Regions from separate parts of the Citricoccus sp. genome, predicted to be linked through region 4. Evidence: riboswitches for the same ligand, from Rfam matches in the RefSeq annotation. Region 4 holds a riboswitch; each other region holds the start of a gene.
The links. A riboswitch is a leader RNA that binds a small molecule or an ion and turns the genes downstream of it on or off. The one in region 4 is predicted to bind S-adenosylmethionine.
Positions count from the first base shown of each region.

Region 1 (3,969 bases), on a different contig from region 4:
GGTGGATGACGAGCGAACGGATGTCGCCGATGTTGGCCACCTGGTGGTGCAGGCGCAGGGCGTCCACGAACCGCGCGCCGGCCTCGCGGCCACCGGCGATCTCGAAGGACACGAAGCCGCCGGCGCCCTGGGGCAGGTACTGCTGCGCGCGCTCGTACCAGGGGCTGGATGCCAGGCCCGGGTAGATCACGGCCTCGGCCTGGGCGTGGCCGTCCAGGTAGTCGGCGACCCTCTGCGCGTTGGCCACGTGACGCTCCATCCGCAGGGACAGGGTCTCCAGGCCGAGGTTGAGCAGGAAGGCGTTGAACGGGCTGATCGAGCTGCCGAAGTCGCGCAGCAGCTGCACGCGGGCCTTCAGGATGTAGGCAAGGTTGGCCCCGAGGATGCCCCCGACACCCAGGTCCCGGGCGAACACCAGTCCGTTGTAGCTCTCGTCCGGGGTGTTGAAGCCCGGGAAGCGCTCCGGCTGGGAGGCGTAGTCAAAGGTCCCGGCGTCCACGATGACCCCGCCCATGGCCACGGCGTGGCCGCCGAGGTACTTGGTGGCCGAGTGCACGACCACGTCCGCGCCGTGCTCGATCGGCCGCAGCAGGTAGGGGGTGGCCAGGGTGTTGTCCACGATGAACGGCACGCCGGCGGCGTGGGCGACGTCGGCGATGCCCCGCAGGTCCGGCACGTCCCCGCGCGGGTTGCCGAGGGACTCGGCGAACAGCAGCTTCGTGGTGTCCCGGACGGCGCCCGTCCACTCCTCCAGGTCGTCCGGGTCCTGGACGAAGGTGGTGGTGATGCCGATCTTGGCCAGGGTGTGCTTGAACAGGTTCTGGGTGCCGCCGTAGAGGGAGGCCGAGACCACCACGTGGTCCCCCGCACCGGCGAGGTTGAGCACGGAGAAGGTGGTGGCCGCCTGCCCGGAGGCCAGCAGCAGGGCGCCCACCCCGCCCTCGAGGGCGGCGATCTTGCCCTCCACGGCCTCCTGGGTCGGGTTGCCGATGCGGGTGTAGATGGGCCCGAGGTCCTTCAGGGCGAACCGGTCGGCGGCGACCTCGTGGGAGGGGAAGTCGAAGGAGTTGGACTGGATGATCGGCAGCGCGGTGGCGCCGAAGGGGTTGACCTCCGGGATGCCGGCGTGCACCTGCCGGGTCTCGAAGCCCCAGTTCGCGGCGGAGTCCGTGGCGCCGGCCGGGTCGGTGTCCGGGGTGGCCTGGTTCGGGGTGTCAGTCATCGACATGGCTCCTGTATCCGTCCAGGGCCACCCGGTGGCATCACGGTGCCGTGAAGCATGCCGCGCCGTGGTGGCCCGCGCTTGCAGGTGCCGGTCGACACCCGCCTGGTCCTCACCCGGGGCACCCCACCGCGAGCTGGAGGGTTGCCGGCCAGCAAGCCGGGGCTCGATGCTGGCGCTCATGACCTGCGCCCAGTCTGCCAGATCGGTGCGAGCGGGTCATCCCGTTCGGTCACAGTGTGACCGCGGCCCCGCCGGAGTGTGATCTGCGCAACTTTTCAAGTGAGGGTAACCTAAGCGATCTCCGCCACGGGGAAGTGGGACGATATGGGCATGATGCGCCTTGATCACGTCTCGTACGCCGTCGGCCCCGAAGAGGGCCTCCCCGCCGCGGTGGCCCGGATCGCCGATGCCCTGGGCATCGAGCGAGTCAAGGGCGGGGTCCACCCCCGCTTCGGCACCCGCAACGCCATCTTCCCGTTGCGCAAGCACCAGTACCTGGAGGTCGTCGAGGTACTCGACCACCCCTCCTCCGGCAAGGCCCCGTTCGGACAGGCCGTGCGCGCCCGCTCCGAGATGGGCGGCGGCTGGATGGGCTGGTGCGTGGCCGTGGACGACCTGGCCCCGTTCGAGGAACGGCTCGAGCGCCAGTCCGTTCCGGGCAACCGCAAGTTCCCGGACGGCCGCGAGCTGACCTGGCGCCAGATCGGCATCAAGGGCCTCATCGCCGACCCGCAGGTGCCCTACCTGCTGCGCTGGGATGACGGCATGGAGGAGCTGCACCCCTCCCGCGCCGCGGAGCCGCAGGCGGAGCTGTCCTCCATCACGATCGCCGGATCGCGGGACCGGGTGCGGGGCTGGCTGGGACTGGACGACCCCGAGCAGAGGGTCGAGGACCTCAACGTCATCTACGAGTCCCCCTCCGGCACGCCCGGCATCCTCGAGGTCACCTTCGAGACCCCCAAGGGCACCGTCACCCTCTGACGCGCCCCGCGGCCCCCGCCCCCTCCCGGCCCCCGGCCCGGTGGGCGGGGGCCTTCGCGTCCAGGACGCCCGCCGGTCCCGCGTGGAGCCGACCGGAACAGGCGGCGCGGGCCGGGCTCAGGTGCCGAACAGCCCCAGCCGGGCCAGGGCCGGGTAGGCCACGAACCCGGTCACGTCCAGCAGCAGGTGGGCCACGACCAGGGGCATCACGCGCCGGTAGCGCACGTACAGCGCACCGAACACCAATCCCATGAGCAGGTTCCCCACTCCCGGCCCGATCCCCTGGTACAGGTGATAGGCCCCGCGCAAGACCGCGCATCCCACCACCACGGTCGTGGCGTTCAGGGGGACGACGGCGCCGCTCGCCCAGGTGCGCAGCCCACCGGGCTCGCCGGGCCGGGCCGGGTCCAGCCCGGACCTCAGTTGCTGCAGGTAGCCGAGCCGGTCGAAGAGCCAGGCCACCACGATGACCTCCTCCAGCAGCGCGTGCCGCAGCGCGGAGAGCACCAGGACCGGGGTGGTCCACCAGTACTCGTCCAGCGCGCTGCCCACGATGGCCGTGGTTACCCCGGCCGCCCGCCCGGCCGCGTAGACCGCCAGGGTCCCCAGGCCGATCGCCACGAACAGGGCCCCGCCCCAGGCCAGGTCGGCCCCCGGACGACGGGCGTCCAGGCCGAAGGTCCGGAACGGATTGCGGCCGCGGATCACCAGCAGGTGGAACACCAGCAGTACCGGCACCAGGGCGAAGACGATGTCCAGCAGCTGGTACGTGAGGTCCCAGTACTGCCGGTCCGCCAGCGGCGGGTTCAGCGTGGTGGTCTGCCCGGACAGCGGGCCCCGGCTCATCTTCTCCAGCAGGTTGACGATCGCGTAGACGGCCGACTGGCCCAGGGACAGCCCGAGCACGATCGCGATCTCCCAGCGGACCGTGCCGGCCGAGGGCGGGGTGATGGCCGAGGGGCGCAGGCGGTCGGTCGGCCGGGAGGCTGCGGGGGTGCTCACCGCACCAGTGTAGGAAGGGCCGCCGAGGGACACCCGCAGCGACCGGCGGATCGCGGCCCCGGGCCCGGTTACCGTGGATCCATGGCCTCCCCACCCACCGCAGCCGACCTCGCGCTCGCCCGTGCCGCCTCCGCGCGTCCGCTGGTCAGCGCCTCCCCCGCGGCGGCGGACCGGCTGGCCACGGCGGACTGGTCCGCGGGCACCGTGGAGGAGGGCGGGCAATTCCACCGTGTGCTGGTGCTGCCCGGTGTGGGGGCGGTGAGGATGGCCCGGAACGCGGTGGCCGCCGGGCGGCTGCCGGCGAACGTCGCGCTCGTGCAGGCCCTGACGAGCACGGCCCAGCTCCCCGTCGCCCTGCCCGTGCCCCTCACCGAGGTGGTCACCGGTGCGGACGGGACGGCCGCCGTGGTGCAGGAGTACCTGCCCGGCCGGGCGCATCCCCCGCACGAGGGCGACCCGGTGGTGCTGCGCGGACTGTGCGAGGCGCTGGCGGCCGTGGACACCGCCGCCCTGGAACCGCACCTGGGCCCGCCGTTCGCCTACCGCGGGCCGTGGACGGCCGAACGCGTGCGGACGGTGCGCCAGCTGCCGGCGCGCCTGCGGGAGACCTACGGCGGGCAATTGTGGGACGGCGAGTGGGCCGCCGACCATCCGGCGGTGACCGCGGCGGCCTTCCCGGAGACCGCCGGGGACCTGCTGGCCACCCTGACCGCGTGGACGCAGGACCCGGTGGTGGCCCCGTCCCTCGTGCACGGGGACCT
Region 1 is NZ_DAOMPX010000002.1:6,136-10,104, forward strand. It holds gene PLJ28_RS01150 (O-acetylhomoserine aminocarboxypropyltransferase/cysteine synthase family protein) at 1-1,222, opposite strand, end outside; SAM riboswitch class IV at 1,295-1,409, opposite strand; gene PLJ28_RS01155 (VOC family protein) at 1,550-2,206, shown strand; gene PLJ28_RS01160 (CPBP family intramembrane glutamic endopeptidase) at 2,324-3,208, opposite strand; gene PLJ28_RS01165 (aminoglycoside phosphotransferase family protein) at 3,290-3,969, shown strand, end outside.
Region 1: linked by a shared signal. The riboswitch ahead of PLJ28_RS01150 (O-acetylhomoserine aminocarboxypropyltransferase/cysteine synthase family protein) and the one ahead of PLJ28_RS09205 (acyl-CoA dehydrogenase family protein) in region 4 are both predicted to bind S-adenosylmethionine.

Region 2 (3,969 bases), on a different contig from region 4:
ACCAGTCGTACTCGGAGGCGGTCAGGCCCAGGGCGATCCTGGCGGCCATCAGGCTCAGCGCCACGGCCACCGGGACCCGGCACCGGGCCACCTGGCGCCGCAGTGCCGGCCGGCCGCGCAGCACCACGTTGAGCAGCACGGAGGCCGCGGTCACGACGGCCAGCGCGATGACGACCCCGACCAGCACGGTGGACAGGATCCCCCAGAACGGGCCGAGGGAGTCCACGGCGCCCTGGGCCCCCTCCTCCATGGTGTCCGGGACGGTGGTGGTGATGTCCTCCGGTGTCGCGGTCCCGTCCGGGACCGGTTCGGAGAGGGCACGGAGGGCCGCCCCGGAGGGAACGGCCGCCCCGGGCAGGGCGGGCAGCACGGAGGACAGGGACATCAATGGCATGGTCCCAGTCTGTCACCGGCGCCTGCACCGGACCTGAACGGGTGGAGAATGGACGCTGAGATCGCTTCAGATCACGGCCGACCACTCCAGTACCGGAAGAGGACCCTCATGCTTTCCATCACGGACCTGCGCGGACACGACGTCGACCCGGCCACGGTGCTGCCCCGGGCCGAGCTGGACGTGGCCGGTGCCGTGCCGCGGGTGCTGCCGATCCTGGACGAGGTGCGCTCCGGCGGCGCCTCGGCCGTGCTGGACCTGGGCGAGCGCTTCGACGGGATCCGGCCGCCGTCGTTGCGGGTGCCCGCCCCGGCGCTGGCCGAGGCGCTGGAGGCCCTGGACCCCGAGGTCCGCTCCGCACTGGAGGAGTCGATCGCCCGCGCCCGGACCGTGCACGCCGCGCAGCTGCCGCCCGGGTCCGAGGTCGACCTCGGGGAGGGGGCCATCGTGGAGAACCGCTGGGTCCCGGTGGGCCGGGTGGGGCTGTACGTGCCCGGCGGGCGCGCGGTGTACCCCTCCTCCGTGGTGATGAACGTGGTCCCGGCGCAGGCGGCCGGGGTGCCCTCCCTGGCGGTGGCCTCCCCGCCGCAGAAGGACTTCGGCGGCCTGCCGCACCCCGTCATCCTGGCCGCCTGCGCCCTGCTCGGCGTGGACGAGGTCTATGCCGCCGGCGGCGCCCAGGCCGTGGCCATGTTCGCCTACGGGGTGAACGACGACGACGGCACGCGCCTGTGCGCCCCGGTGGACATGGTCACGGGGCCGGGCAACATCTACGTGGCCGCGGCCAAGCGGGCGCTGCTCGGGACCATCGGGATCGACGCCGAGGCCGGTCCCACCGAGATCGCCGTGCTGGCCGATGCCACGGCGGACGCGGAGTGGGTCGCGGCCGACCTGATCAGCCAGGCCGAGCACGACCCGATGGCCGGTTCGGTGCTCATCACCACGTCCCCGGAGCTGGCCCGGGACGTGGTGGCCCAGGTCCAGGAGCAGGTGCCGGGGTCGTTCCACGAGGAGCAGGTCCGTCAGGCCCTGACCGGTCCGCAGTCCGGGATCCTCGTGGTGGACACCCTGGCCACGGCCATCGCGGTGGCCGATGCCTACGCCGCCGAGCACCTGGAGGTGCACACCGTGGACGCGCTGGCCACCGCGCGCCGGATCCGCAACGCCGGGGCCGTGTTCGTGGGACCGTACTCCCCCGTGCCGCTGGGCGACTACTCCTCCGGGTCCAACCACGTGCTGCCCACCGGCGGGTCCGCCCGGTACTCCTCGGGGCTGAACACGGTCAGCTTCCTGCGGCTGCAGCAGCTGATCCGGTACTCCGAGACCGGGTTGAAGGAGTTGGCATCGAACATCTCGGCACTGGCCGGGGCCGAGGGGCTGCCCGCCCACGGGGAGGCCGTGGCCCGGCGTTTCCGGTAGCCCCCGGTCACCGCCGGGTGCCGTCCCGCGTCGGCGGCAACCGGCTCCGCAGCACGTGACGGAGGTCACCGTCACAGGCGTTCACATCCGCAGAAGGCCTTTGACCCGTCGCCCCGGCCGTCGTTACGCTGAACCCAGAATCACGAGTTCCCGCTGTTACAGCCCTGGCTTGCGGGACGGCAACCCTCTTCACGCAGTAGTGGGGTGCTCCAGGTGATGATTCGGCCTTCCGGGCAAGCCGGCGGGCAAGTACCGCGTCTGAAGCAGGTACCGGAGGGGCACCGCCCGAGGTCACACTGTGGATGCGCCCTCGAACGGAGGACTGACATGACCGCCCTGGCCACCATCGACCTGAGCCGCACCGCCACCCTGGACACCGACCTGTCCGCCCAGACCCTGCGCTCGGCCTTCTCCCACTTCCCCTCCGGCGTCGCCGCGCTGTGCGGCCTCGCCGATGACCAGAAGGAGGGCCTCGTGGCCTCGTCCTTCACGGTGGGGGTCTCCCTCGAACCGGCACTGGTGTCCTTCGCCGTGCAGAACACCTCCCGGACCTGGCCGCGGCTGAAGCGGGCCGAGCGCATCGGGATCTCGATCCTCGCCGAGGGCCACACCGACGTCTGCCGCCAGTTGGCCTCCAAGGACGGGGACCGCTTCGAGGGCCTGGGCGTTCGCGCCTCGGACCGGGGCGCCCTGTTCCTGGACAACGCCGCGCTGTGGCTGGAGACCTCCGTCTACGCGGAGGTCCCGGCCGGCGACCACCACGTGGTCCTGCTCGAGGTCCACGGCGTCCACGACCACTCCTCCGAGCACGAGCCGCTGGTCTTCCACCGTTCGGCCTTCCGCAACCTGCGCACCGCCGAGGGCAACCAGTAACCGGCCCACCCGTATCCTGGTCCGCATGCCGAACGCCCCGCAGCCACCGAGCCAGGTCCGCCTGGACGCCTGGCTGTGGGGCATCCGCATGTACAAGACCCGCTCGGCGGCGACGGCGGCCTGCCGGGCCGGCCACGTGCGTCTCAACGGCCAGCCGGCCAAGGCGGCCCAGCCGGTCAAGCCCGGTGACACCATCCGGCTGCGCCAGCCGGGCCGGGAGAGGGTCCTGGAGGTCACCGGCCTGCTGGCCAAACGGGTCGGGGCCGCCGAGGCGGTGCGCCACTACGTCGACCACTCGCCGCCGCTGATCCCCCGGGAACTGCTGGCCGTCCCCCAGCGCGATCGCGGCGCAGGGCGCCCCACCAAGCGGGACCGCCGTCAGATGGACCGGCTCCGCGGCCGGGATCCTCAGCCCTGAGGAAGCGAAGCGGACCGAAACAGACTCAAAAACCGAGTAGGGCGGCGCCCGATGACGTGGTCGTCGGCAGTGCACGTCGGGTAGTGCCTACTAGTGCCCCATTCACAGCCCTCTCATAGGTTGGGGTGCTACCAGTCCACCCCGGGCTGGATCCAGCGGACGAAGGATCTTCTGATGCAGCACACGACCCCCCTCTACCGACGCACGCCGGCCATCACCGGGATGGCAGCCCTGGGCCTGGTCACGACGGTGATGCTGGCACCCGCAGCACACGCCGACACGGACCTGGACCTCGCGGAAGGGCCTGCCAGCACCATCGTGGTGGCGGACGTGGAGGGTGCGGCCGGGACCGGTGGCGCCGAGGCCACTGTCGAGACCGCACCCGAACCAGTCACCGGAACCGGTGAGGAGGCCCCCGCCGAGACCGGCGAGGCACCCGCCGGCGGCACCGATGAGGCGCTCACCTCCGGTACCGGCGAGGCGCCCACCCCGGAGACGGGTGACGAACCGCCCGTCGGCGCCGAGGCGGGTCCCGCCGACGCGGAACCGGCCGAGGGGATCCCCGCAGCGGGCCCCGCGGAGCAGGACGGCCTCTGCACCGACGCCGCCGCCGGGGACCAGCAGGATGCCGGGACCGGTGACGCGGCACCCACGGACACCGGCACCGGCGACGCCACCATCGAGGCCGGCACGGACGGTACAGATGGCACGACCGGCACGGACAGCCTCGTCGAGACCGCGGCAGCGGCCACCGGTGACGGCGATGGCGACGGCACCCTGACGGACCCGGGGTGCGCCGCCACCGCGCCGGACCAGGCCGGCACCGGTCCCGGCGCCCCGTCCGGGGACGACACGCAGTTGCCGGTCG
Region 2 is NZ_DAOMPX010000008.1:38,274-42,242, reverse strand. It holds gene PLJ28_RS04645 (mechanosensitive ion channel family protein) at 1-394, opposite strand, end outside; gene hisD (histidinol dehydrogenase) at 503-1,810, shown strand; SAM riboswitch class IV at 1,949-2,068, shown strand; gene PLJ28_RS04635 (flavin reductase family protein) at 2,138-2,683, shown strand; gene PLJ28_RS04630 (RNA-binding S4 domain-containing protein) at 2,709-3,101, shown strand; gene PLJ28_RS04625 (hypothetical protein) at 3,276-3,969, shown strand, end outside.
Region 2: linked by a shared signal. The riboswitch ahead of PLJ28_RS04635 (flavin reductase family protein) and the one ahead of PLJ28_RS09205 (acyl-CoA dehydrogenase family protein) in region 4 are both predicted to bind S-adenosylmethionine.

Region 3 (3,969 bases), on a different contig from region 4:
TGGAACTGTGGCGTGAGCACATCGGGTTCTTCGTGGACTATGCGCAGGCCCGGGCCGGTGGGGACACCGAGGCCGCCGAGCAGGCCCTGATGGACCTGGACGGATACCGCCCGCAGGCCGGGGAGTTCTTCGAGGAGATCAGCGGTGGAGAACTGCCGGCCGCGGACATCGCCGAGGGGCTGGGCATGCACGTGGAGACGCTCTCCGGGGCCATCGACTCGATGGCGGAGGCCCTCGTCCCGTGACCGGTCCGGGCCGGTGACCGGCGCACGGCGTCCCGGTTGCCCCCAGGGGCATCCCGGGACGCCGCGGTCGAACCAGCGCCACGCCGATCCTGGCCTCGCCTCGCACGGGGGAGCAGGGCGCGGATACGCTGGCCGGATGACGCGCGACGCCGGACCGGGGACCACGCCCCCAGGCCCGCGCCCGCGGACCGGGGCCGGTGAGGACCAGTTGGTGGACCACCTCCGGCGCAGCGCCCAGGGGGATCAGCAGGCCTTCGCCGCCTTCTACGACGCCGTCGCCCCGCGTGCGTATGGCCTGGCCCTGCGCGTGGTGCGGGACCGGGACCTGGCGGCTGACGTCACCCAGGAGGCCCTGCTGGACGCCTGGCGTGGCGCCGGGGGGTACCGCCGCGAGCGGGGATCGGTGATCGGCTGGGTCTGCTCGATCACCCACCGGCGGGCCGTGGACCTGGTGCGATCCACCCAGTCCCGACGCGACCGGGAGCTCCGGGCAGGCGCGGCATCCTTTGGCCGGGACCACGACGACGTCTCCGAGGCGGTGACCGACGCCGAGGACCGGGGCCGGGTGGCCGACTGCCTGGGTGCGCTGACGGCCCTGGAACACGAGGCCGTCACGGCCGCATACTACGGCGGGCTCTCGTACCGAGAGGTCGCCGACCGGCTCGGGGCCAAGCTCGCCACCGTGAAATCACGGATGCGCACCGGCCTGCACCGACTACTGGACTGCCTGGGGGTGGAGTGATGGCCGACGAACGGGAACTGCTCGCCGCCTGGGCCCTTAATGCCGTGGACGAGGCCGAGCGGCGCCGGATCGAGGAGCGATTGCGCGTCGACCCCGTCCTGCGGGCCGAGGCCGACGCCCTGCTGCGGGCCACGGACGGTCTGGGCACCCGCGAGAACGCGGCGCCGCCTGCCGGGCTGAGGGACCGCGTCCTGGGCGCCGTCGACGCCGAGGCCAGGTCCCTCCGGTCCGCACACACCGGGGTGCGTCCCGAGGCGACGTCCGCCGGTGCCGCCACCGCGGGATCGCAGGATCCGGACGCGCCCACCAGCCTGCGGGACCAGCGGGAACGACGCTGGCCCGGCCGCCGTCGGGCCTGGACCGCGGTGGCCGCCACTGCGGCGGCGGCCGCGACCGCCGCAGTGCTGCTCCTCGCCCAGCCGTGGCAGGACGGGGGCCTGACGCAGCAGGACCAGGTGGTGGCCATCGAACAGGTACTCGGACAGGACGGAGCCCGTCAGGAGACGGCACCCGTGGCGGGCGGCGGCACAGTCGAGGTCGCGCGGGCCCCCTCGGGCGAGACCGTGGTGGCCGCCCGGGGCCTTGCTGCCCCGGAGGGTGACCGCGTCTACCAATTGTGGACCCTCGAGGGCGATCAGTCGCCCCGGTCCGCGGGGCTCCTGGAACTCGACGACGGTCTGGCCCTCGTCCGGCTGCCCGAGGTGCCGGCCAGGGCGGCGCTGGCCCTCACCCTCGAGCCCGCCGGGGGATCGCCGGCCCCCACCACGGATCCTGTCGTGGTGGTGGCCGCGGGCTGACGTCACCGGAGGACACCGGATTCGTCCCGGCCCCGGACGGTGTGCTCCAATTGCCCGGTAACCATCCAGAGCGGCCGAGAGACCTGGCTCGTCGACGCCGCAGCAACCACCACGCGCCCCCGGGGCGCGGGACCGGTGCTACCGCCAGGACCGATGGAAGGAGCATCACCATGACGTCATCGAATGCCCAGAACACCACCGCCGGACTGCCCGCAGGGGTGCCGACCACCCCCGCCGGCCGGCGCGAGATCCTCTTCAACGCCTTCGACATGAACTGCGTGGCCCACCAGTCCCCCGGCCTGTGGCGCCACCCGGACGACCACGCCCGCGACTACAACACCCTGGGCTACTGGACGGGGCTGGCCCAGACGCTGGAGAAGGGGCTGTTCGACGGCATCTTCATCGCCGACGTCCTGGGTCCCTACGACGTCTACGGCAGCTCGGACGAGGCCACCCTGAAGGCCGGCACCCAGGTGCCCACCAACGACCCGATCCTTGTGGTCCCGCCGATGGCCGCCGTGACCAAGCACCTCACCTTCGGCGTCACCGCGGGCACCGCCTACGAGCACCCGTACGCCTTCGCACGCCGCCTGGCCACGCTGGACCACCTCACCGAGGGCCGCGTGGGCTGGAACGTCGTGACGGGCTACCTGCCCTCGGCCGCCCGGAACTTCGGGCACGAGGACCAGATGGAGCACGACGAGCGCTACAACCACGCCGACGAGTACCTCGACGTGGTCTACAAGCTGCTCGAGGGCTCGTGGGAGGACGACGCGGTCGTCAACGACAAGGAGTCGGGCGTCTTCATCGACCCGTCCAAGGTCCACCGCATCGAGCACGAGGGCACGTACTTCAAGACCCCCGGCATCGCCTTCACCGAGCCGTCCAAGCAGCGCACCCCCGTGATCTACCAGGCCGGCGCCTCCACGCGCGGCCGGGCCTTCGCCGGCAAGCACGCCGAGGCCGTGTTCATCAACTCGCCCACGGCCGAACTGATCAAGGGCACCGCGGCGAAGCTCCGCCGGGCCGCCGTCGAGGCCGGCCGCGATCCGTACGACCTCCGCATCATGTCCATGCAGACCATCGTCACGGGTGCCACCGACGAGGAGGCACAGGCCAAGTACGAGGAGCTCACGAAGTACATCGACGTCGAGGGCGGCCTCGTGCTGATGAGCGGCTGGATGGGCATCGACCTGTCCCAGTTCGACCTCGACGAGCCGCTGGGCGACGTGGAGTCCAACGCCATCCAGTCCACCATCGAGACCTTCAAGAAGGCCTCGGGGGACGACGGCAACCCGTGGACGGTGCGGCGCATCGCCGAGTGGTGCGGCGTGGGCGGGTTCGGCCCGGTCATCATCGGCTCCGGCGAGACCGTGGCGAGGGAACTGGTCCGCATCCAGGACGAGACCGATGTGGACGGGTTCAACCTCGCCTACCACATCACCCCGGGCACCTTCGAGGACATCGTGCAGTACGTGGTCCCGGAACTGCAGAAGCTGGGCCGCTACAAGACCGAGTACACCGAGGGCACCATGCGCCACAAGCTGTTCGGCCGGGGTGACCACCTGCCCCAGAACCACTACGGGGCCTCCTTCGCACTGCGCAACCGCGTGCAGGCCTGACCACCGGGCCCCCGGATCACCAGGGCCCGACGACGAGAAGACCCCGGTTCGCTGGGCGGGAACCGGGGTCTTCTCCTGTCATGCGGGAGGCGGGACGCTCAGTAGCGGTCCGGTCCGCTGCCTCCGGAGGTCTGGGACGGACCGGGGGTCGGAGTGCCGCCCTGCTGGCCGGTGCCGGATGTCCCCTCGGACTCCTTGACGGCGGTGTCGTAGGACGTGCCGGCCGAGGCGTGCTTGCCGCCGGAGTCCTGGGAGGTGGTACCCGCCCGGTCGGCCAGGCCCTGGGTGGCGGCGGTCGCCTTGTCCGCGACGGCGTGGGCTGCGGCACTGGCCTTGTCCGCCACGCCGGGAGCGCGGTCCCGGATCGAGTCAGCGGCCTTGTCGGCCAGTCCGGTGGCCTTGTCCGCCACGCCCGGGGCCTTGTCCTTCACGGTGGAGGCAGCCTTGTGGACCTGCTCCTGGGTCTTGGGGTCGTTCCAGAGCTTCTGCGCGTTCTTCGCGAACTTGTCGAGGTTCTGGCGGCCTTCGCGGCTCCCCAGCAGATAGCCGATCGCCGCGCCGAC
Region 3 is NZ_DAOMPX010000071.1:2,785-6,753, forward strand. It holds gene PLJ28_RS13910 (hypothetical protein) at 1-245, shown strand, start outside; gene PLJ28_RS13915 (sigma-70 family RNA polymerase sigma factor) at 457-987, shown strand; gene PLJ28_RS13920 (anti-sigma factor) at 987-1,784, shown strand; SAM riboswitch class I at 1,843-1,944, shown strand; gene PLJ28_RS13925 (LLM class flavin-dependent oxidoreductase) at 1,955-3,406, shown strand; gene PLJ28_RS13930 (YtxH domain-containing protein) at 3,505-3,969, opposite strand, start outside.
Region 3: linked by a shared signal. The riboswitch ahead of PLJ28_RS13925 (LLM class flavin-dependent oxidoreductase) and the one ahead of PLJ28_RS09205 (acyl-CoA dehydrogenase family protein) in region 4 are both predicted to bind S-adenosylmethionine.

Region 4 (3,969 bases):
TCGGGTCGTGGCGGACACGTTCGCGGCCCGGGACCGCCAGCGGCAGCTCGTGGACGCGACGTCCGGCCAGCATCAGCGGGAGGACCGGCAACTGTCCGAGCAGGTCGTGGACCGGGTGCTGGTCCATGAGGCCCTGGAGAGGCTCGGTCCGCCCCAGGATGAGATCCTGAGGATGGCCTTCGTCCAGGACCTCCCGCAGGGGCAGATCGCCGAACGGCTGGGAATGCCCCTGGGAACGGTCAAGTCGCATGTCCACCGGGGACTGGCCCGGCTTCGAGCAGCACTGGAGGTGAACGATGGCTGAGACCGCTGAACGGCACCTGACCGAGGAGGACCTGGCCTCGATCGCCGCCGGCCAGGCGCCCGGCCCCGGGGCCGCCGCCCACCTGCGCTCCTGCCCCGACTGCCGCCTGGACCTCGACCGGACCGAGCGCGTGGTGTCCGCGCTCGCGGCACCGGTCAGCCTCCACGAGCCGTCCGCCGACGTGTGGGCGGGCATCGAACGGGAGTTGGGCCTCCGGCAGGATCCCCACGCCGGACCCGGTCTCGCCGCGGTCCCGGGCGCCCCGGAGCCGGCCGGCACGTCCGGCACGTCTGCGGAGACCGCGCCCGGAGGGCACGGTGGCGGGGGGACGCTCGGTGCCGACGACGCCGGCACGGTGAGCTTCCTGCCCCGGACCCAGCGACGCCGGTGGCCCGTCATCACGGCCGCCGCGGCCGCCGGGCTGGTCGTCGGCGCCGTCGGTGCCGCCGTCGTGGCCGGCCTGGTGGGCCAGGGGGACAGCGGGCAGGACACGCCGCCCCAGCCGGTCGCCGTCGGCGAGGCGGTCCTCGCGCCGGTGACGGAGCGGGACGTGGAGGGGCGCGCCGAGATGGTCGCCGAGCCCGACGGCGCCCTGCGCCTGACCGTCGACGTCTCCGAGGGGCCCCAGGAGGGGTACTACGAGGTGTGGCTGCGCGACGAACAGGCCAGCCGGCTGATCTCGCTGGGCACGGTGTCCGGCCAGACCACCACGCTGCCGGTGCCGGACGGCGTCGACCTCGACCGGTTCCCGGTGGTGGACGTCTCCCAGGAGGAATTCGACGGCGACCCCTCGCACAGCGGCGTGACGCTGGCGGCGGGGGCCATGACCCGGTCCGGGGACGCCACCGCGGGGTGACTGTGTGTCCTGACGTGACGTGGGCGACATCCACGCCCCGGGGATCCATTGCTAGGGTGAACCCGTAACCATCCAGAGCGGCTGAGAGACCTGGCTCGACGACGCCGCAGCAACCCGAGGGGATCATCTCCCCAACGACGGGTGCTAAGGCCAGGACCGATGGAGATCCCGGATCTGCAGTCGGTCTGTGCGTCGGCGTCCGCTGCCTGCGCCGGACCAGCCGTTGGCGTGACTGCCGGTAATCCTCGGTGTGACCGGAAGGACCGCCGAATGTCGCAGAGCACGGCCGAGAAGGCCGCCACCACCGAACACCTCTCCCGGCCGGGACCGGAGGCCGGGGCCGCGAACCTCGCCGAGGGCCTGCCCGCCTCCTACGCGGGATTGCGCGAGCACTTCGCCCCGGTCTTCGCCTCGATCGCGGCCGGTGCCCTGGAACGGGACCTGGAGCGCCGGCTGCCCCGGGAGGAGGTCCGCAGGCTGGACCGCGCCGGGTTCGGCACCCTGCGGGTCCCGGCCGCCCACGGAGGGCCGGGGGTGAGCATCGAGGACTTCACCCGGTTGCTCATCGACCTGGCCGAGGCCGACTCGAACATCGCCCACCTGTACCGGTCCCACTACGGTTTCGTGGAATCCCTGCGCTTCCTGCCCGGCCGCCTCCAGGACGCCTGGTACCCCCGGGTGCTGGCGGGGGCGACGGTGGGCAACGCGTCCACCGAGAAGGGCGGCAACGCCCTGGGCACCCTGAACACCGTGCTGACCCGGAGCGGGGAGGGCTGGGTGCTCAACGGCCGGAAGCTCTACGCGACCGGATCGATCTTCTCGGACTACACGCGGGTCTCCGCCGCACTGGACGGTGAGGACGGACGCCGCTTCGCCGTCGTCGCCACGGACGCCCCCGGTGTCACGCTGGAGGACGACTGGGACGGCTTCGGGCAGAAGCTCACCGGCACCGGCACGGCCCTCTTCGAGGACGTCACCGTCCCCGAGGACGCCGTGCTGGACCGTACCGCGGGCAGCGCCGAGGCCGTCCACGAGGCCGCCTTCTTCCAGCTCGTGCTGCTGGCCGTGCTGGCCGGCATCGCCCGGGCCGCCCGCCGGGACACCGTCGCCACCATCGCCACCCGCAAGCGCACCTTCAACACCGGGCTGGGCCTGCCGTTCCGCGAGGACCCGCTGATCCAGGAGGCCACCGGGCGGATCTCCGCCCAGGCCTTCACCGCCGAGGCCACCGTGCTGCACGCCGCGCGGGCCCTCGACGCCGGCATCCAGGCCGCCATCGATGCCGGGGCGAATGTCCCGGAGTTCACCGGCACCCTGCCGGGAGCCCTGTACGAGTCCGAGATCGCCGTCGAGCACGCCCAGGTCACGGTGCCCGAACTGGCACTGGGCGCCGCCCAGGACCTGTTCCTGACCGTGGGTGCCTCCGCGACCTCCACGTCCAAGGGGCTGGACCGGCACTGGCGCAACGCCCAGACCGTGGCCACCCACAACCCGATCGCCTTCCGGGCCCGCGCCCTCGGCGACTACCACATCAACGGCATCCTGCCGGAGGGCCTGAACGCCATCGGCGACGCGAAGACGGCGGGGCCTGCCGCATGAGCGCCCCGACCATCATGACCACCACCTCCACCGGCGAACCCCGGCAGGGACCCGCGCGGGTCTTCGACGGCAAGAAGCGCGTCCTCGCCTCGGCCTTCGCCGGAACCACCATCGAGTGGTACGACTTCTACCTCTACGGCACGGCCGCGGCGCTGGTCTTCAACGTCCAGTTCTTCCCGATGGCCACCGAGCTCGGCGGCATCGTCGCCTCGTTCGCCACGCTCGCCGTCGGCGTGATCGCCCGGCCGCTGGGCGGCATCGTGGCCGGACACCTGGGGGACCGGATCGGCCGCAAGGCCCTGCTGGTGGCCTCGCTGCTGCTGATGGGCGTGGCCTCGACCCTGATCGGGCTGCTGCCCACCTTCGAGGCGATCGGCTGGTGGGCCGTCGTCGGGCTGGTGGTGCTGCGCGTCCTGCAGGGCCTGTCCGCCGGTGCGGAATGGGGCGGTTCGGCTCTGCTGAGCGTGGAGCACGCCCCGGCCCGGCACCGCGGCTTCTTCGGGTCCTTCACGCAGATCGGCTCGTCCGCGGGGATGCTGCTGGCCACCGGCGCGTTCTTCATCGTGCAGAACGTGCTGAGCGCCGAGCAGTTCGCCGCCTTCGGGTGGCGGATCCCGTTCCTGCTCTCCGCGCTGCTGGTGGCCCTGGGACTGTGGATCCGGCTCGGCGTCTCCGATGCCCCGGAGTTCCTCGAGCACCAGGCCTCCGGGAGGGTCGAGAAGGCGCCGCTGAAGGTGCTGCTGACGCACCACCGCCGCCCGCTGCTGGTGACGATCGGTCTGCGGCTGGCCCAGAACGCCGTGTACTACCTGGTCACGGTATACATGCTGACCTACCTGCGCGACGAGCGGGGGGACTCCTCCTCGGGTGTCACGGCGGTGATGATCGCCTCGGCCGTCGGCCTGGTCTCGACCCCGTTCTGGGGCTGGCTGTCCGACCGGGTGGGACGCAGGGTGGTCTCCGTGACGGCCTATGCGGCGATCGGCGTGTTCGGCTGGGTGCTGTTCGCTTACCTGGGGGCCGGGCCGCTGGCCCTGCTGCCCCTCGTCATCATCCTGGGCATCAACCTCATCCACGACGCGGTCTACGGACCGCAGGCCGCCTGGTTCGCCGAGCAGTTCCCGGTGCACGTGCGCTACTCGGGCGTGAGCCTGGGCTACCAGGTCGGCACGGTGCTGGGCGGGGGACTGATGCCCCTGATCGCGGCGCT
Region 4 is NZ_DAOMPX010000023.1:33,169-37,137, forward strand. It holds gene PLJ28_RS09195 (RNA polymerase sigma factor) at 1-304, shown strand, start outside; gene PLJ28_RS09200 (anti-sigma factor domain-containing protein) at 297-1,160, shown strand; SAM riboswitch class I at 1,226-1,326, shown strand; gene PLJ28_RS09205 (acyl-CoA dehydrogenase family protein) at 1,431-2,759, shown strand; gene PLJ28_RS09210 (MFS transporter) at 2,756-3,969, shown strand, end outside.